DNA from 3 places in the Bacillus sp. C-3-6 genome. Region 3 is predicted to be linked to each of the others. Evidence: riboswitches for the same ligand, from Rfam matches in the RefSeq annotation. Region 3 holds a riboswitch; each other region holds the start of a gene.
What was found. Region 3 has a riboswitch for magnesium ahead of mgtA (magnesium-translocating P-type ATPase). Riboswitches for the same ligand answer to the same signal wherever they lie in the genome.
Positions count from the first base shown of each region.

Region 1 (6,299 bases), 2.4 Mb from region 3:
GTTTTCTATTCGGTTTCACATTTATGTGACCAATAACAGAGACTGTTGTTATTTTCTCTAAATCTTGTTCCGTGTATATACGTTCATCAAAATAATCTCGAAATACAGCTAAACCTATCCCAACAAAAAAACTAACAATTAAAGAAATAGGAATGATCAGTTGAAATTTCGGAAACAATTTTTCAGCCTGTTCCTGTAACTCAGGATCCGTCAACACTTTCACACCTTGTACATTTGTGTACTGTTGAAAACTTTGTTGTGATTGCTCTGCCAATGTCTTTACAATGTCTTTCACGACTTTCGGATTGGAATCTTTTACTGTAACAGTTACAATTTGTGAATTGTCCGTATTCACTACCGAGATTTTTTGTGCTAATTCATAACTTGATTGCTCTAATTTCAAAGTTTTTTTGACTGTTGAAATAATTAATGGGCTTTTTAAAATATCAACATACGATGTTACTAGTTGCTTATTTTCTTGTGTTTTATTTGTTGAATTTTCCTTATTAAACTCATCTAAATTCCCAACAAGAATTTGCGTTGAATATTGATATGACGGCTTTAAAACATACATAGAGATAAGAACTAAAGAAGCGGTTAAACAACACATCGTTAAAATAATCGTTACGAATCTTCTTTTCAATAATTGTTGAAAATCTTTTATACTCATTTCTTGCTTCAATTATTTCACCGCCCTTTTCTGAATAACATCCTGCAAGTCACTCTTTACAGATACCCCTCTCTTCTTTCTATCCACTTGTTTTGTTACATACTTTCCGACTCTGAATGCAAATTTTTCTACATATATATACGAAAGTATTGCAAGTATAAACGAAAATATAAGTGAAAAAATTAAAATAATAGGCAACGGTAATATTTCATGGAACATGTATATAAGGGAAAACAACGATATAATATGGTATAAATAAAGACTGTAAGAAATCTTCCCCAAATATAACAAGTATTTATTGCGTAGCAAGGATGACAAAGTTGATATTGACAAACTTAATATGACAAATAGACTTGCACTTATCGCCACTACGTAGTCTCGAAATATAAAATTATTGAGTACTTTAATTTCTCCAATAAGTCCTTCATACATAAAAAGTAAAATCGCAAATAAAAACCATGCAATTTTCGTGTTTTTAGTACAATTACTATAAAAAACTATTAAATTATTTTTATACTTCGCAACTAGTGCCCCCAATAAAAACAGCACCGTATAATGCAACGTTAATGCATAGCTTGTTAATGTTAAGCCCGAGCGAAACAAAAATAATATTACGACAGAACATATACTAAAACTAAACAATAATAGTAATGAACACCTTAACGTTTTTCGTAAACAAATCATCAAAATTAACGGAAAAATTATTGATATTCGCATTTCATGGACAAGTGACCAAATCACACCGTTATATGCATCTGTATTATATTTCCCAACCAATAAAATATGTTGCGCTATTAAGCTTGGAGAACTTTCAATCGTCCATGAGCGATTAAACCATTCACTTAAATAAGAAATACCATATTCACTAATTGTAGCCTGGCATATAATAGCTATAATTATTGCCACAATATAAGGAATATATATTCTGCATATACGTTTTAAAAGGTATGACCCATAGCTACTATAGGTTTTTTGAATAGATTCATACAAAACAAATCCGCTCAAAACAAAAAAGATAATAACAGATTCGTTACCACTACTAAAAATAAGACGAGCAGGCGTTTCTTTTAATAGATACACAACAAATGGTTTATTATCTTCATAGCTGTAATTTTGAAATGCTGAAAAAATCATTAAATGATGACCGATCATTACTATTAATGAAGAAATCCCTCTTATAGAATCCAATTCCTCGTATCTCTTCATCTTTTTACATCAACTCCTAATGAAATGATAATAATCATTTCAAAGCGACATCTTTATTCATATTCCTCTCCTTTCTTTTCATTCCAATTTTTCATATTAAAATGATTTTATAGTATAAATTTGAGTGTATTGTAACATTTTTTGTAATATTATGAATAGCGAATCTCAAAAATTGGTATATACCAATTTCAACCTCGAAAAATGAGTAATATTGATAGAAAAACACTATAAAAATTTCTTGCATATTTACAAAATTAAAGAGATGAATAGCGTTTTTTCAATATAAAATAAAAAAGATAGCCTACATAGGCTATCTTTTTTATTTTATTTAATTACTAGCACCACTATATGCTACATGTCGTTTCTCAATTCTCTCTTCAATTTCTTTCATATTTTCTTTATTATTTAATAGTGATTGTTTATTTTCAATTAATAATTGTTTAAAAGATTTTCTCACTTTTTTTCTCATTTTCATTGTCCTCCTTGGGGGATGGTTTATATAAAAGATAAAGAATTATCTGTGTGTCCTTATAATAATTGATTGTTGTGAATTCTATTTGAACTTCATATGAAAATTCCATTTATTTTCTGACAACTTTGTGAACATGAAAAAAAGACTCTCTAAAACTATGTTGAAATTAATTCACTTCATTATAAAAATTACTATTCCCATCAACTTTTATCATTATATCTTGTCGAAACATTTATATATTTAAAATTGAGTTCGACATAATTTTATTTACTATAATACTGTTTACAAAAACAAAAAGAAGGTGTCACCAAGTCAAATTTCGACTTATGCAACATCCCTCTTTCCAAACTATTTATAGCATATTTATTAATATTTCAGGTCTTCCCCAATTCATTTCTTCACAAACAAATCTAAGTTTTTCTTCATCCATTGTGTGTAATCCCTCTTCTAGTAAACATGAAATTGGAACTTCACAGTGAATTTGTGCTAATTGCAACGAAATATTTAAGTTCTCTAAATCACTTTCAATCTTCGTACGCTGCGCTTTTGTTAATGATTCTACATTTTCTAGTACAGCGGATACTGTTCCGTGCTCTTGAATAAGCTTATACGCTGTTTTTTCACCGATACCTTTTACACCTGGATAATTATCACTTGTATCTCCCATGAAAGCTTTTGCATGGACGATTTGCCACGGCTCTACACCTTTTTCTTCCATGATTTTCTCCGGTGTGTAATATTCGTAATTTCCAATTCCTTTACGCAGAAGCATAACCGTAACGTTCTTATCAACAAGTTGAAGTAAATCTGTATCACCAGTTAAAATATAAACTTCAGCTTCATTGCAGTATTGTTTTGCAAGCGTACCGATACAATCGTCCGCTTCGTAGCCTTTCATACCGATAACTGGAATGGATAATTTCGCAGTCATTTCTTGTACTAAATCAAATTGAGGAATTAATTCTTCTGGTGGCGCTGCACGATTTGCTTTATAATTCGAGAACGATTCTGTTCTAAATGTCGTACTTCCCATATCCCAGCATGTAACGATATGTGTTGGTTCAATCGCTTGCGTAGCTGTTAACAAGTGTTTCATATAACCATGAATCCCATTCGTAGGGGTTCCATCTTGTCGTTTCATAAATTGTCCGTAGACACTTGTTGCGTAAAAAGCACGAAATAATAGTGCCATACCATCAACTAATAATACTTTTTTCATAATTCCTCTCCTATTAAAAAAATAATAACCTCACGTTATCACGTAAGGTTATATAAATAGATTACCATTCTACGTTTTTGCTCAACTTTGTCTATTATACATTGTTTTTGTATATTTAGCACCATTAACACATTAAGACGTTCTACTACAACAAGTATGCAATATGCCTGAATACGTATTTTTTCCAGTAGAAACAACGACAGCCTTTGCACTTCCACTAACGATATGTGAACCTTTAAAACATACATTTTCAAGCTCAAGTGGATTATAATCTTTCATCCGTTTTAATGGAATAAATCGTTTACGTTCAAGGTGATAGCAGCTTTCAAACTTCTCTATACTCGCTTCGTTTCCCGTTAACACAGACTCATTCACTAATAAATCATCTGCATAAATAATACGTACATCAGCTGGCACAGCATCTCCAGCCGAAAGAAAAATCATATCTCCAGGTACAAGTTCTTGCACTGGTATCTCCATCATTTTCAGTTCACTATTTAGCCCTGTACTACTAGAACATTCTACTCTAGATACAGTAATCGTTTCACGTTGTAATTCATCACACACACGTTGTTTTGAAAAACCTGGAATCATGCCACCAAGCTTCATCATTACTTCTGCAAGAATTGCTCTTTTTGAAGTTAGTTCATTTCGGCCATATACTTGAATACGTTTTTGCGCCTCTTTCATTGATAGTCCGTCTCTTGTTGTTTTAAAATATGCAAATACAGATTTTACATCTCTTGTTGCAATTTCAATTAATAAATCTTTATTTTTTTGGAGCATTGTTTGTTCTTTTATTGATTTTTTATTTAGTTTATATGACGTGTTACCCACAGTTTTGTTTGCATATAACATATTATCGTCTCCTCCTTTACAACATAGGAAGAAACGCTTTGTTTCTCAATTTATCCACTTTACTGTGAAAGTGTCTAGCGCTTTATAAACGCTACATTGTGATAAATATAGAGGGAGGAACAAATCGTTTCCTGCCTACATCATATATTTTTGATTTGAAGTATATGGGTAACGGAACCGAGTCAGAATTTGACATGCTCCTCACCTCCTCGTTTAATTTTATAGTTTATACTATGAAATTACTCATAGCTTGGTAACAAAAAAGACCCCTACCCTTAAGAGAGTAGTGGCCATTACATACACAAATAAACGATTTCTAATATAATTAGAAATCTACGGACCTCTCCCTCGCCGAGTTTTAGCACTGTATAGCATAGGTACATTACCAGCTACGTTAAGAAAAACCTTAATTCGATCATTCCTGTTGACCCATTGGCGTCTCTCGACATTTTTGGGCAGTAGCATTTCTCTATACAGGAGCCTCACCTAACAGAGACTTATTTTCATTACATTGAAAATGTTACTCTTATTTAAAATAGATGTCAACCGTAGCCTACAATTTTTTCAAAAGGTATGGCAAACTAACGTATATAAAGTGAAACTTTAATCAGTGGGGGTTTTGTTCATCCCCCACTGATTATTAGCCCTCACCAATCGGGCTGCCCGGCAAATAGCGGGATAAAATTAAAAACTTTACGTTTAAACGTAAAGTTTTTAATAAGTTATACAACCAGCGATTACAATCCCAATCGAAAGCGATAAAAACATAAGAAAAAGACCGACTGCTTGATTATCTTCTTCGAGACTTTTGTTTATATTAAAGCGTGGTGTAAGCCACTCAGCTAAATAAAAGACGATAATTTGAGCCAAAATCCCAACTGCTCCCCACGAAATCATATCAAGAAGTGAAATTGAATTAGCTGCTGTCGAATATAAAACAACAGCTAACCCAAGTAATCGTCCTCCAAGCACATAGCTTACCGCCTTATTTCCTTGAGCCATTAACTTAAATTCCTTTACTTTCGTTGTCACTTCCATCAAGAACAGACCTATACATAAAAGGCCGAGTGTTACTGCTAAATATAATAAAAAATTAATCATTTTTCCCCCTCCTTTTTATACCTACCGGTAAATAGTACGATTCATTTCCTGTAATCTTTTCTCCCGCACGAATACCGATACTACTCGCTTTTCCAGCAATTAAAAACGAACCAAACACATATGACAGTTTCTCGATCCCTTTTTCTGTTTCCAAGGATACGACTGGCAGTTCGGTATACTTTTGAAATATCGGCAGTGACGCTTTATACGTTTCGTATGCATTTTGAAGCATAATATTTTCGTCTTTATCGCGAATCGTAATTGTATCTCCTTCTCTCCCAAATGAAGGTTTTTGAACGAAAGAACCTTTTCCTAAAAATAAATCTGGTTCTAAATATGTAGGTAACATATATTCTTTAATCCACTGTTGTTCCTCATTTGTATAAAAGACCTCTTCTTCTGCTAACCCCCAAATAAGGCACTGAATTGATTTTGGCTGAAGTAAAAATGCTGACAAAGGATTTATTATAAAAAGCTTTCCGGCTTTTACAAGTTGTAACAGTTCCACACCTACCAAATCTCCTGTTTCAGGATCTTGATCCTCAATTAAATCTTCTATCGGATATGTTTGGCGATATAAAACATCAATCTTCGCCCCATCTTTATCGACTAGAGCATCCTTTGTAATTCTAAGTTCTGACATTGGCACTACTTTATTTTCAACATGGCATAGCTGACTTAAATACATAGTGGTATTCCAATCCTCGATATGTTCATGATGTGCTGTAAAAACAACATTTGGATTATCTAATCCCTTTGTCGCTTCCATTACT
Region 1 is NZ_CM137247.1:1,542,984-1,549,282, reverse strand. Features, by position in the region: gene ACW0JX_RS08065 (YveK family protein) at 1-682, opposite strand, end outside; gene ACW0JX_RS08060 (acyltransferase family protein) at 683-1,876, opposite strand; gene ACW0JX_RS08055 (FbpB family small basic protein) at 2,205-2,345, opposite strand; gene ACW0JX_RS08050 (5'-3' exonuclease) at 2,701-3,567, opposite strand; gene ACW0JX_RS08045 (P-type ATPase) at 3,700-4,425, opposite strand; M-box (ykoK) riboswitch at 4,761-4,926, opposite strand; gene ACW0JX_RS08040 (DUF350 domain-containing protein) at 5,140-5,526, opposite strand; gene ACW0JX_RS08035 (glutathionylspermidine synthase family protein) at 5,519-6,299, opposite strand, start outside.
Region 1: another riboswitch for magnesium. It lies ahead of ACW0JX_RS08045 (P-type ATPase); the one in region 3 lies ahead of mgtA (magnesium-translocating P-type ATPase).

Region 2 (6,299 bases), on a different replicon from region 3:
CGCATATTGTGGATGCTGAGAAGTTAGTATACTCCCAGCCATTGTTATACGAAGCTCTCGGCCATAGCTAGTACCAAATAATATTCCTATGCCAATAAGCATGAAAATAGACAACAGTAGCAAAATTCGTTTGAAGATTTTTCTTAGATGTTTCATAGTTTTATCCTCCAGCATTCATTACATTCAATAAATCCATTAAAATATTATTTATCTCAAGACATAAGTGTTTGATTTCCTCATGCCTGAATTCCCCATTATATTTTAGCAATTAAGGCAAAATACTTATTCCAAATTTCGTTTTTTCATTGTATATTTATAAATTTAATAACGTTTTTGCAACCATGAAATAAATTACTAATCCTGTTCCGTCAACAAATGTTGTAATAAATGGACCTGAAACAACTGCAGGATCTAGTTTTAATTTTCTTAGAATCAAAGGTAAAACAGCTGCTACAAGAGAGGCCCAAATAACAATAAATAATAAAGTGATTGCTACAACTTGTGCAACTTCTGTTCCAACTCCTAACATATAAGCGCGAGTGAGCCCAGCTACCGCAAGTGCAAGTCCAAGAAGCATACCAATTGCAAATTCCTTTTTCATTACACGGAAAATGTCTTTAAATTTCACCTCTCCAATACCAATTGCACGAGTAATTGTTGCTACAACCTGTGTTCCTGTATTCCCACCAGTACCTACTAATAACGGAACAAAGAAAGCAAGGGCAACTACAGTTTCAATTTCGTCTTCAAAATACTTTAATACTGTACCTGTATATGCCTCAGCAACAAAAAGAAGTAATAACCATGGTAGACGTTTTAAGAAAATGCTCCAAATGCTAGCTTCAAAGTAAGATTGATTCAATGGTTCACTTCCGCCTAACTTTTGAATATCTTCTGTAGCTTCTGCTTCCATAACATTCATTACGTCATCAAATGTTATAATACCAATCATTTTATTATTTGCTGTTGTCACAGGTATTGCTGCTAAATTATAATTCAGGAGCTTTTTTACAACTTCTTGCTGGTCAACTTCAGCTTGTACTGAAATTACCTCTTGAATCATAATAGTAGATAATATCTCTTCATCTGCTGCTAGTAATAACTCATGTATGGAAACGATTCCCTCAAGATAACCATGACTATCAAGAACATAACTATAAGATATTGATTCTACATTTTCAGAATGTTCCCTAATGTACTTCAATGTCATTTTTACTGACCAATTTCCTCTAACTGCAACAAAATCACTTGTGACAAGACTTCCTGCCGTTTCAGGTTTGAAATTCATCAATTTTTTTACGTTATGTTTTGTAATTTTGTCTAGATACGCCATTAATTTAGCTTGTTTTTCAGGATGAACCGCTAGAAGTAAATCTACTAATTCATCAATCGGTTGTAAATTTAGTAACTTTTTAGCTTTGTTTTCAGATAAGTGAATTAAGATATTATATTTTTCTTCTGCACTCATATATTGAAGAATTTTAGAGCTTTTTAATACGGGAATCGTATTTAGCAATATGATTTGATCTTCAATTGAAAATCTTTTTACTTCTTGTGCAACATCATACGACGGAAGACGTAAAACTTTCTCTGCATCCAAATTATTTTTGGTTACAAGTAATTCTTTTAATAATTTCTTCATGTTAACTCCTCCTCATATTGCTAAGGGAGACTCTAGAGTTTCATGAGTGGTTTTGTTTTATTTTATCTGTCTTAAATTTTTTATTAAAGCAATAATAGTTACATTGCAATCAATTCATTAGTTAGAATTACCTCCTTTTTGAATATAGACAAGATAAAAATAAATAAAATTAAACAGAAAAACCTTTACTCAAAAAGGAGTAAAGGTTTTTTCACAATACAAATAAATGATTATTAAGACCGCCCTGCCAAAATCACAGAGGTGCCTTTCTATCAAATCGTATACCACTCCCTCGTTGAGTTTTAGCACTGTATAGCATAGGTTTTTATAACCAGCTACATTAAGAAGGGCCTTAATCCGACCGTTCCTGTTGACCCATTGGCGTCTCTCGACATTTTTGGGCAGCAGCGTTTCTCTATACAGGAGCCTCACCTAACAAAGTTTATTGAATTACTTCAAAATTTAAACCAGAATTTAATATTTGTCAACTGACTTTCAATTCCATTCATAAAAAAATCTTTTATAGAAAATTAAATTATATTTTATTATAAATTTAAAATTCCCCTTAAAAACATAGAATTCAAATAGATTTAATTCGAAGAAGCGTTATAAAACATATGAAACTTATTGTTTTTAATCAAATTCCAATTGTATAACAAAAGATAAATAATTAGTCATTCTTTATATCAAAAGAACAGTCTAAAAAAATCTTCTTTTATAATTAAAATCTTCTTTACTGTTTATCAAATTTATGTGGTTAAACTACTTAATCACACGATACACTACAAGTCAAAAATATGTACTTATACGGAATGATTACATACATTTTCTCTTATCATTTCTCAAAGGACTATAAAGCAATAAAATAAATAAAATTAGCAATACGGTTGCTTGACAGGCAAAAAAAATATATTTATGCTTGCTACACGAAACAAACACATAAAATTTATATTGCTTAACCTGTTAGGTGAGGCTCCTATGCAAACACAGGCTATTGCCCAAAAATGTCGAAAGACGCCAATGGGTAGAACAGGAATTGTCGGATTAAGGCTCTTCTTAAGATAGCTAAGTAATGAATTTTCATTACTTTACGTTGTATAGTGCCAAAGCTCTACTAGGGGGAGAAAAGCCTTATTTAGTCATGCCATTTTGAATCCCTCTAGTTACATACTAGGGGTATTTTTGCGTGAAAAAACAGGGAGTAAGCGATAGAATCTTCCCAAACAAAAGTCATATTTAATAATTGACGAGAACAAGATTCTATTCATAAGCAAATGGAATATTATGTTTTTTTTAAATCAGGAGGATATTAAAATGAAAAAAATATTAAAACTCGATTATCTATTGCTCCTTCCTCTATTCATAACTTGTACTTTAGGTATTATCATGATGTATAGCGCGAGCTCCATTGTCGCTGTCCAACATTACGGTTATAACAGTAGACATTTTGTTGATTCTCAATTAACAAAGCTACTTTTAGGAACAATAGGGTTAATAGTTTGTGCTTTACTCCCATATGAAATATGGAAAAAACGAATAGTCTCAATCTGTATTATGGTTGGGGGGACTTTTTTATTAATTATGGTTTTATGGAAAGGAAAAGTGGTGAATAATGCTCAATCATGGATCTTTGGAATACAGCCAGCTGAATTTCTTAAATTAGGAACAATCCTTGTAACAGCCCGTTTTTTTGCATTGCGACAAGAACAAGCTAAAAATAACTGGAGTGGTATCGGAAAACTTTTATTTTTTTTAGCTACAATTTTTTTTCTTATCTTTAAACAACCAAATTTAGGATCTGCACTTTTAATATTAGGTATAGGTTTTAGCATATTTCTTTGTTCAGGAATAAATATAAATCTACTAATCAAAAGAACTACCATCGGTTCTATTTTATGGTTACCTATTTTATATTATTTGATTCAATATAGTTTATCAGAAGTTCAAAAGACACGTATTACTACGATTTTCAATCCCTTTCTTGATGCGCAAGGAAATGGATACCAGCTTGTAAACTCTTTTATTGCCATGGGCTCTGGAGGAATCATTGGTCGTGGATTTGGAAATAGCATACAAAAAACAGGTTATCTTCCAGAACCACACACTGATTTTATAATGGCAATAGTTTCTGAAGAACTGGGATTTATTGGTGTATTTATTCTATTGGTTGGAGTTTTGACTATAGTACTTCGCTCCTTAAAAATTGCACAATTATGTGTAGATCCATTCGGCAGTTTTATAGCAATTGGTATAGGATGTATGATTGGTATGCAATCAGTTGTAAATTTAGGTGGTATTACGGGACTATTTCCTCTTACAGGTACTCCATTTCCATTTGTAAGTTTTGGTGGAAGTTCTTTAATGGTGAATTTAATAGCAATAGGAATATTGCTTAATATCTCAATTTTCAATAAAATAAGATTTCTCCCTCAGGATATATAGCTAATATACTCATATTGTCTTATTAAATAAACCGGTTTAACAACCTTCGATTATATATTCTATACTGATTTTCTCCTAGAAATATTTAACTTATGAAGCAAGCGAACAGTTTTTAGTTTATCTTCCCTTTTTATTTAGCTAGGTATTCTAAAGTACAAGGAAGCATATGTAATTGTAGTTCATCAGCAAATCAAATTAGCATTTAGTTATTCCATTAAAGAGCGCTTTAAAGAAATAATTAAAGCCTAAATTCTTATTTATAACACCGAGAATTTAGGCTTTGTATATTTAAATTCCCTTAACTTTTTAAATCCGTATTTTTTCTGAAGCTCCACTGTAAGTAAGTACAACTGAAGTCTTACCATACGCCCCATCACTATCAAATCAAAAAACACATTCTTCCCCACGGCATATAAAAAAATAAGATTTCTATTTAGAGAGTGCTTTAAAAGCTTAGCCTGATAACAATGGAGTGCTGCCAGCATTTCGGAGAAACAAGCTAAAAAAATTCAGATTAGAACAAAGCCGCATATTATCTCGCTAAAAGTATACGGTTATTTAACATTTCAAGGACGTAATAATTTTTTGTGACTTAATTGCATTTCTGTAAAGAATTTAATATATTTTTATGAATTTGCAATAATGTTTGAATTTCTGTTTCCTGAAGTTGTTCTAATGCTAATGACATCGCTTTATAGGAAGTAGAATTTTCAATAGATTTTTTTGATGTTTCTAGACCCTTCGTTGTTACTTTCAATTTTATCTCCCTACGATCTTCAGATGAGGGATTTCGCTCGATTAATCCTTGATTGACTAATTCATCCACATTTACACTCACTGTACTCTTAGGGACTGAAAGTTGTTCTGAAATACTTTTAAGGGTAATATTAGGAATTCCATAAATTGTGTTTAAGATCCCCATTTGTTGTACTGTTAATCCTAAACTAGAGGCATTTCGATTTGTAAATTTTATAATTTCTTTATTTATTGCTACAAATGACTGTACAACTTCCGCCTCTATTTTAAGGCTTTGATTTTTTTGTATCATTGCAGTAACTCCTCTCTCTCTATATAATTCATCGTTGAACTGTTTGTAAATGAACTATTTTATCATGGACTTCTTTCAGAGAAAAGTCAATTAACCCAATTCAACATAAAGCTACTTAATTCTAAAAGGGGATCTAGTCACATGTCCATTAAGCTATCATTTGAAAATTTTTTATTAAATAATTTAGTAATAACTCCATAAACTAAACTTACTTGTATCACATAGGAGTGTATTAGTTTTGAAAAAAAATTCGATATTCCTCATTTTTTTTATAATTTCTCTTTGTTCCAAATCAATATCCATATATGCTTTTACAGATAGTCGTATGGCATATGAAAAAACAGGGAAGGTAATTTGGGAAGTAAATACAAAGGAAAAAATAGTTGCACTAACATTTGATGACGGTCCTCACCCTGTTTTCACCCCTCAAATACTTGATATATTAGCCAAATACAATGCAAAAGCAACCTTTTTCGTAGCAGGTAATAAAGTTAAAAGGTTTCCCGCTATTTTAATAAGAGAGGTAAAAGAAGGACACGAAATTGCTAATCATACTTATAATCACATTTATAATAAAAACATTACTGCAGCTAAATTAACATCAGAATTAAATCAAACGGATGAAGTTATCAAGAAAATTACTGGTTATAAACCAACGCTGTATCGTCCAGTTGGAGGGCTACATAATGATTTAATTATTAATACAGCCATACAAAACGGAAAACTTGTGATCTTATGGTCGTGGCATCAGGATCCCCAAGATTGGAGGAGTCCAGCAGCTAGCAAAATTTCAAAGCATATCATAAAAGGTGTAAAGCCTGGAAATATCATTCTACTTCATGATTGGAATGGTAGCGAATTTTCTGAGACATCTCAGACAGTTGAAGCATTAGAAAACATCCTGATCCACCTTAAAAACAATGGTTATACATGTGTCACCGTATCTGAAATGCTGTATCGTTCTATAAAAATAATCCCCTCTCTTTTTGATCCTATTTATCAGTGAATCTTGGTTTATTTACTTTCTCCTTTTTAAAATCTATTGTACTATAGTCATTTTTGTTACATTTAGAGAGATTATATAGGCTTTCATAATTATTTGATTAAACTGTAGATTCCTTAATTTTAAACGAACATTTAAATATTTTATAGCATAGAATAGACAAT
Region 2 is NZ_JBSSBE010000002.1:32,283-38,581, forward strand. Features, by position in the region: gene ACW0JX_RS26980 (phosphodiester glycosidase family protein) at 1-156, opposite strand, end outside; gene mgtE (magnesium transporter) at 314-1,642, opposite strand; M-box (ykoK) riboswitch at 1,924-2,089, opposite strand; M-box (ykoK) riboswitch at 2,595-2,771, shown strand; gene ACW0JX_RS26990 (FtsW/RodA/SpoVE family cell cycle protein) at 2,957-4,084, shown strand; gene ACW0JX_RS26995 (MarR family transcriptional regulator) at 4,677-5,132, opposite strand; gene ACW0JX_RS27000 (polysaccharide deacetylase family protein) at 5,371-6,138, shown strand.
Region 2: another riboswitch for magnesium. It lies ahead of ACW0JX_RS26990 (FtsW/RodA/SpoVE family cell cycle protein); the one in region 3 lies ahead of mgtA (magnesium-translocating P-type ATPase).

Region 3 (6,299 bases):
TACCACGTTCTACTGCTTGTTCCATCACGACTAAGTTCTTTTCCATACCAGCAATTACTTCTTCACGTGAAATACTTCTTGTTTCCATTTCACATTGAATCATAATTTCTGCGATTTTTACATTTTGTTCTTTAGCTTGCGCCACTAGTTCCGCTGCGTTCCGAAACATGGTGTGTCCCCCCTGCAATTAATCCATAATAGTTACTTGACAAATATTTTGTTGCGCTTTTATTTCTTCAATCACTTCATCTGCTAATAATTCATCTGTTTCAATAACCATAAGCGCTCTTCTTCCTTTTTCTTTACGAGAAACACTCATTGTACTAATGTTAATCTCGTTTGTAGCAAGGATTGAAGCTACTGCTGCAATAGCACCAAAGCGATCGTTATTTACAATAAGTAGTGCTGGACTTGTGCCTGATAATTGAAGATCGAATCCGTTTAATTCTACAACTTCAATTTTACCGCCACCAATTGAGCAAGCAACAACTTCAATTTCTTCTTCACCTTTATACAAACGAATTTTCGCTGTATTTGGGTGAGGTGCATTGGCATCTTCTTCAATGAATTCCACTTCAATTCCGCGCTCTTTTGCTATTTCTAGCGCCTCTGGAATACGTAAGTCATCTGTTTCAAATCCTAATATTCCACCGATTAGTGCTACATCCGTACCATGCCCTCGATACGTCTTTGCAAATGATCCATATAACGAAATGCTTACTCTTTCTGGTTCATGACGAAACAGCTGGCGAGCAACTTGCCCCATTCTTGCCGCGCCTGCTGTATGTGAACTTGATGGTCCAATCATAACTGGACCGATAATATCAAATACTGAGCGATACTTCATCATAACTCCCCCTAAACCTCTATGCAAAAATTTATTCTACTATTCTATTAACCTGCTACATCTGTCGCTTTTCCAGTTGTACCACGAATTTGTTCTGCTGTATGAATTGGATAATTTTTAAATAAAAGTAATCCAATATAACCTGAAATAATACCAGTTATAATAATACATAAGAATCTTAGCATTATTTTCATTAAAAAATGATATAAGATAATCCACAATAAAGTCTGGTAGCAATCCAAAGTTTAACACAGAAGCCATTGCAAGGATAGCATAAACAAGCGATATCTTTCCTATTATAATTCTCATGTTACTCTCTCATGGTTTAGTCAACTTCACTTGTTACGATAATAACTAAAAAGCATGTGACTTATCATAAATTATAATCTGCCCTCATTATAGCTTGTTTTTTATAAAACGCTTACTTTTGTTGAATTTTAAAAGTTCTGAATAAAAGTCCATTCCTGCTATTTGTATCACTTGTATGTCATCTGACTTATATAACAGTTTTTCTAAATAATCATTATTTCGTATTTTTATCGTATATATTCAAACCATTCTAATTTTCTGTATCATCCAAGTATAAGTATAAAATAATAACAGTTTTATTTTTAAATTTTTTTAGACATAAAAAAATGGCAACCCATCGTTACCATTTTTTACAAAATTATTATTTTTCTACTGGGAATGATTTCAAATCTGTCGCTATTTCTGTATTAGAAAACAACTCTCTTGCCTCTTTCAATAATTCCTTATATGTATCTCCTTGATAGCGAGAACTAATGTGAGTTAAGATTAATCGCTTCGCATTTGCCTGAAGTGCAATGCTCGCAGCTTGCTTAGATGTGGAATGAAAATAATCATGCGCTTGTTGCTCATCTTCTGCTGCGAAAGTCGCTTCATGGACAAGTACATCTGCATCTTGCGCAAGCTCCCTACTCGCTTCGCAATATCGCGTATCACCTAAGATAGTAATAATTCTTCCTTTTTGAGGTGGGCCGATAAACTCATTTCCATTTAATATCGTGCCATCCTCTAATTCAACTACTTCTCCATCCTTTAAACGTTTAAAGATTGGACCTGGTTTCACACCCATCTCAAGCAACTTATCAACTAAAAGAGCACCTTGTATATCTTTCTCTACAATACGATATCCAAAACATTCTATACCGTGTGACAATCTTTTCGTTTCTACATAAAATTCATTATCTTCAAATACGGTACCTTCTTCTGTTATCTCCACAACTTCAAGTGGATATTTCACATGTGTCGTACTTACCGATAATGCCACTTCAATAAATTGTTTAATTCCTTTCGGTCCATACACCGTTAAAGGCGTAGTTCCTCCTTGAAATGAACGGCTACCTAATAAACCAGGCAATCCAAAAATATGATCGCCATGTAAATGCGTAATAAATATTTTTTCAATGCGGCGCGGACGTACAGATGTATGTAATATTTGATGTTGCGTGGCCTCGCCACAATCAAATAACCAAGTTTGTCCTCGTTCTTCTAACAATTGTAAAGCAATTGCTGAAACGTTCCTTCCTTTTGAAGGAACACCTGCACCAGTTCCTAAAAATACAAATTCCACTTTCTTTCCTCCAGCTCTAAATATACTCTATCTCTCATCTTACGGAATGTTATTTCAAATGGCAAATTGAATTTACATAACCAATCATCTAGACAACTATATAACACGAACATTATACTTAAAAAATTTAGCAATCGTTCGTGTTTTGTGTTAAAATGATTATACTACATTTTAAGGGAGCGTTTTATTATGAAAGAAGTATTTCGTTTACAAACTGATTTTTCATCTTCATTTGATCGCTGGGTAAGTTCTTTCGTGTCTGATCACCCAGCACAATTAGAATGGACAACTTTAAAGGAATTAATCCATGAATATACAACATCACATACAAATGATACGTTACCAGCATATATTTCTTCAGCTTTAACATATTACGCCCAACGCGTTTCAACTACAAACAGTTCAGAGATTGTTATTTTTGAAAACCCTACCATCTCGTAATCTATAATAAAAAAGCACTGGTTACAGTGCTTTTTTATTTATACTTATTTAGCAAATGATTATATTCCGTCCAAAAGTCTGTATACATACTTTGATCAAACTCATCTAAAATTATCTTTTCACTTGATTTATTGAATAATTCTTTTGCTTGTAGCGCAAAAGAAACAATTTGTTTTCTATATTCATTTTCATTTACTTCTATATGAAGCCCTTCATAGTATATAGCCTTTTGATCAGTAGAAATAACTTTGACAAAATCCTTTAAAACCACATTTTCACCTATATGGTTTATAGTCCAATGAATTAAAATTGGGCATCCTAACATGGGCATAGTGCCACATCCGTGCAAAATAAGCCCCTCTTCATTTTCAATATCACAAATATATTCTTTATCTAAAGTTCGTAACAGAGCTAAAGCTGATTCACTTATTCCCCATTCCTCATCCATACCTGTTTGTGTAATAATCGTTCCATCCACATTTAAATAAATTTCCCCGTGAGAACATAAATCTTCCTGCTCATTAAACAACCACTTTTGATTCTCAATATTTATAATAAAATTTTGTGGTACCATTACAAATTCCCCTTTTATAAAAATATTTATTTTCCACATTATTTATAATTAATATCATGCATTTCATCCCATATATCTATTATAAATCCATTTAATATTTTAAAAACACAGATAAAAAAGATATTGACACTACGATTTTACAGTGCTAACATTCAACATGTAATTGAATATGGTCTCTGTTAGGTGAGGCTCCTGTATAGAGAAACGCTGCTGCCCAAAAATGTCGAGAGACGCCAATGGGTCAACAGGAAAGGTCGGAATGAAGGCCTTTTTTAACGTAGCTGGTTTCAGTACCTATGCTATACAGTGCTAAAACTCAACGAGGGAGAGGTGCATGTATTTTGTCATACACAAAAACTGTTTTTATTTATGTCTACTAGCAGTCTTTGTTGTGGACTCTTTTAACTGCGAATTCAGACCTTTACTCGTTTTGAGTAAAGGTCTTTTTACGTCTATATGCACCTTACTATGAAACAAACATAGCATATTCAGAAACTACTAAATTGTACGGAGGTGAGGAACAGTTGGCAATTGATGATTCGGCCCAGATACCCATACGTTTTACATTCATATTTCATCATGTAGGTAGGAAAGAAACTGTTCCTCACCATTTCAAATAGTTAGGTAACAGATTGTTTCCTCCTTCATGACAGAGGAGGAACTACCGATGTTTAATTTACAAAGACAAGAAACAAAGCATGCTTATGAGCAAGATAGCATGAAAACAAATAACGAATTATTAGTGGAGGTTGCAACACAAGATATAAGCTCTGCGTTAAAACTTTTAGAAACATCTCAAGATGGATTATCTAAACAAGAAGCGTCTCGTAGACTTTCTTTATATGGCCCGAACGAAATAGCTCATAATAAAATGGCACCGTGGTACATTCAGCTTCTGTTAGCATTTAAAAATCCATTTATTTTCGTTTTATTAGCTCTTGGAGCACTCTCCTTTTTCACGGATGATATGCAAGGAACAATTGTCGTATCTGTAATGGTCCTACTTAGTGCAACGATTCGATTTTCCCAAGAATTTCGTTCTCAAAAAGCTGCCGATAAGTTAAAAGCTATGGTTCGAACAACTGCGAGCGTATTTAGAATAAATGGATTTGTACATGAAATAAAAAATGTAACGAATTTAAATCGAAATTACACAACAGAAATTCCAATTGAGGAACTTGTACCTGGCGATATTATTTCCCTTTCAGCAGGTGATATCGTTCCAGCCGATGTGCGTATTGTATCCGCTAAAGATTTATTTGTTAATCAATCTTCTTTAACAGGGGAAGCACTTCCTGTAGAAAAATACGAAAACTGCTACCATACAGAAAATAAGCATATCTTACCGAAAAACATGAAAAAAAATTACAATCCACTCGATATGGAAAACCTTTGCTTCATGGGAACAAATATTGTAAGTGGTAGCGCAAAAGCTGTTGTCATCTCAACAAGTACTGATACGTATTTCGGCTCTTTAGCAAATAAGGTAATCGGAAAGCGGGTAGAAACAAGCTTTGATAAAGGTGTAAACAAAGTAAGCTGGCTCTTAATTACATTCATGCTTATTATGGCGCCTATTGTCCTTCTCATTAACGGATTCACAAAAGGAGATTGGCAAGAAGCTTTCTTCTTCGCTATTGCCGTGGCTGTTGGCCTTACACCTGAAATGTTGCCAATGATTGTAACTGCTAATTTAGCTAAAGGTGCCGTTAACATGTCTAAACAAAAAGTAATTGTGAAGCACCTAAATTCTATTCAAAACTTAGGTGCTATGAATATTCTTTGTACAGATAAAACCGGAACTTTAACAGAAGATAACGTTATCCTTGTTCGTCACTTAGATCCTAATGGAAATAAATGCAATCGCGTCTTGCAATTTGCCTATTTAAATAGTTTCTATCAAACTGGATTGAAAAACTTAATAGATAAAGCTGTTATTAAGCATACAGAGGAAAACAATACATTTGACCCATCAGCTTTTCAAAAGCTAGATGAAATTCCATTCGATTTCGCCCGCCGGCGTATGTCAGTCATCGTAAAAGATATTTCAGGTGAACATACAATGGTTTGTAAAGGTGCCGTAGAAGAAATTTTATCAATTTGCAACTACACTGAAGTGGATAAAAAAATCGTTACACTCACTGAGGAAATACGCTCAAATGTCAAAAAACTAAGCGAGACATTGAATAGTGAAGGTATGCGGGTTATTGCTGTGGCTTATAAAAAAGATAGAAACATAAATGATAAAGAGTACGCAGTAAAAGACGAAACTGATATGATTCTCGCTGGATATATCGGCTTTTTAGATCCACCGAAACCATCTGCAGCAGCTGCAATTCAAGCATTACAAAAGCATGGTGTACAAGTAAAAATTTTAACTGGCGATAACGAAATTGTTACACGAAAAGTTTGTAAAGAAGTTGGATTAGATATCGGCGAACCAATCCTCGGTTACGAGATTGATTCTTTACCAGATAAAGCATTAGCAAAACTTGCTGAAGAAACGACTGTATTTGCGAAGCTTAATCCAATGCAAAAATCTCGCATTATACACGCATTACAAGGAAACGGACACACTGTAGGTTACATGGGAGATGGCATTAACGATGCTGTAGCATTACGTGAAGCTGATGTCGGAATATCTGTTGATACTGCTACTGATATTGCGAAAGAAGCTTCTGATATTATTCTACTCGAAAAAAGTTTAACTATATTAGAAGCCGGGATTTTAGAAGGACGTACTACATTCGGAAATATTTTAAAATATATTAAGATGACAGCTAGCTCTAACTTCGGTAATGTGTTTAGCGTGTTAGTAGCAAGTGCTTTCATTCCTTTTTTAC
Region 3 is NZ_CM137247.1:3,941,031-3,947,329, forward strand. Features, by position in the region: gene sdaAA (L-serine ammonia-lyase, iron-sulfur-dependent, subunit alpha) at 1-169, opposite strand, end outside; gene sdaAB (L-serine ammonia-lyase, iron-sulfur-dependent subunit beta) at 188-847, opposite strand; gene ACW0JX_RS20135 (hypothetical protein) at 895-1,032, opposite strand; gene rnz (ribonuclease Z) at 1,518-2,441, opposite strand; gene ACW0JX_RS20145 (DUF3932 family protein) at 2,631-2,882, shown strand; gene ACW0JX_RS20150 (hypothetical protein) at 2,917-3,456, opposite strand; M-box (ykoK) riboswitch at 3,625-3,792, shown strand; gene mgtA (magnesium-translocating P-type ATPase) at 4,124-6,299, shown strand, end outside.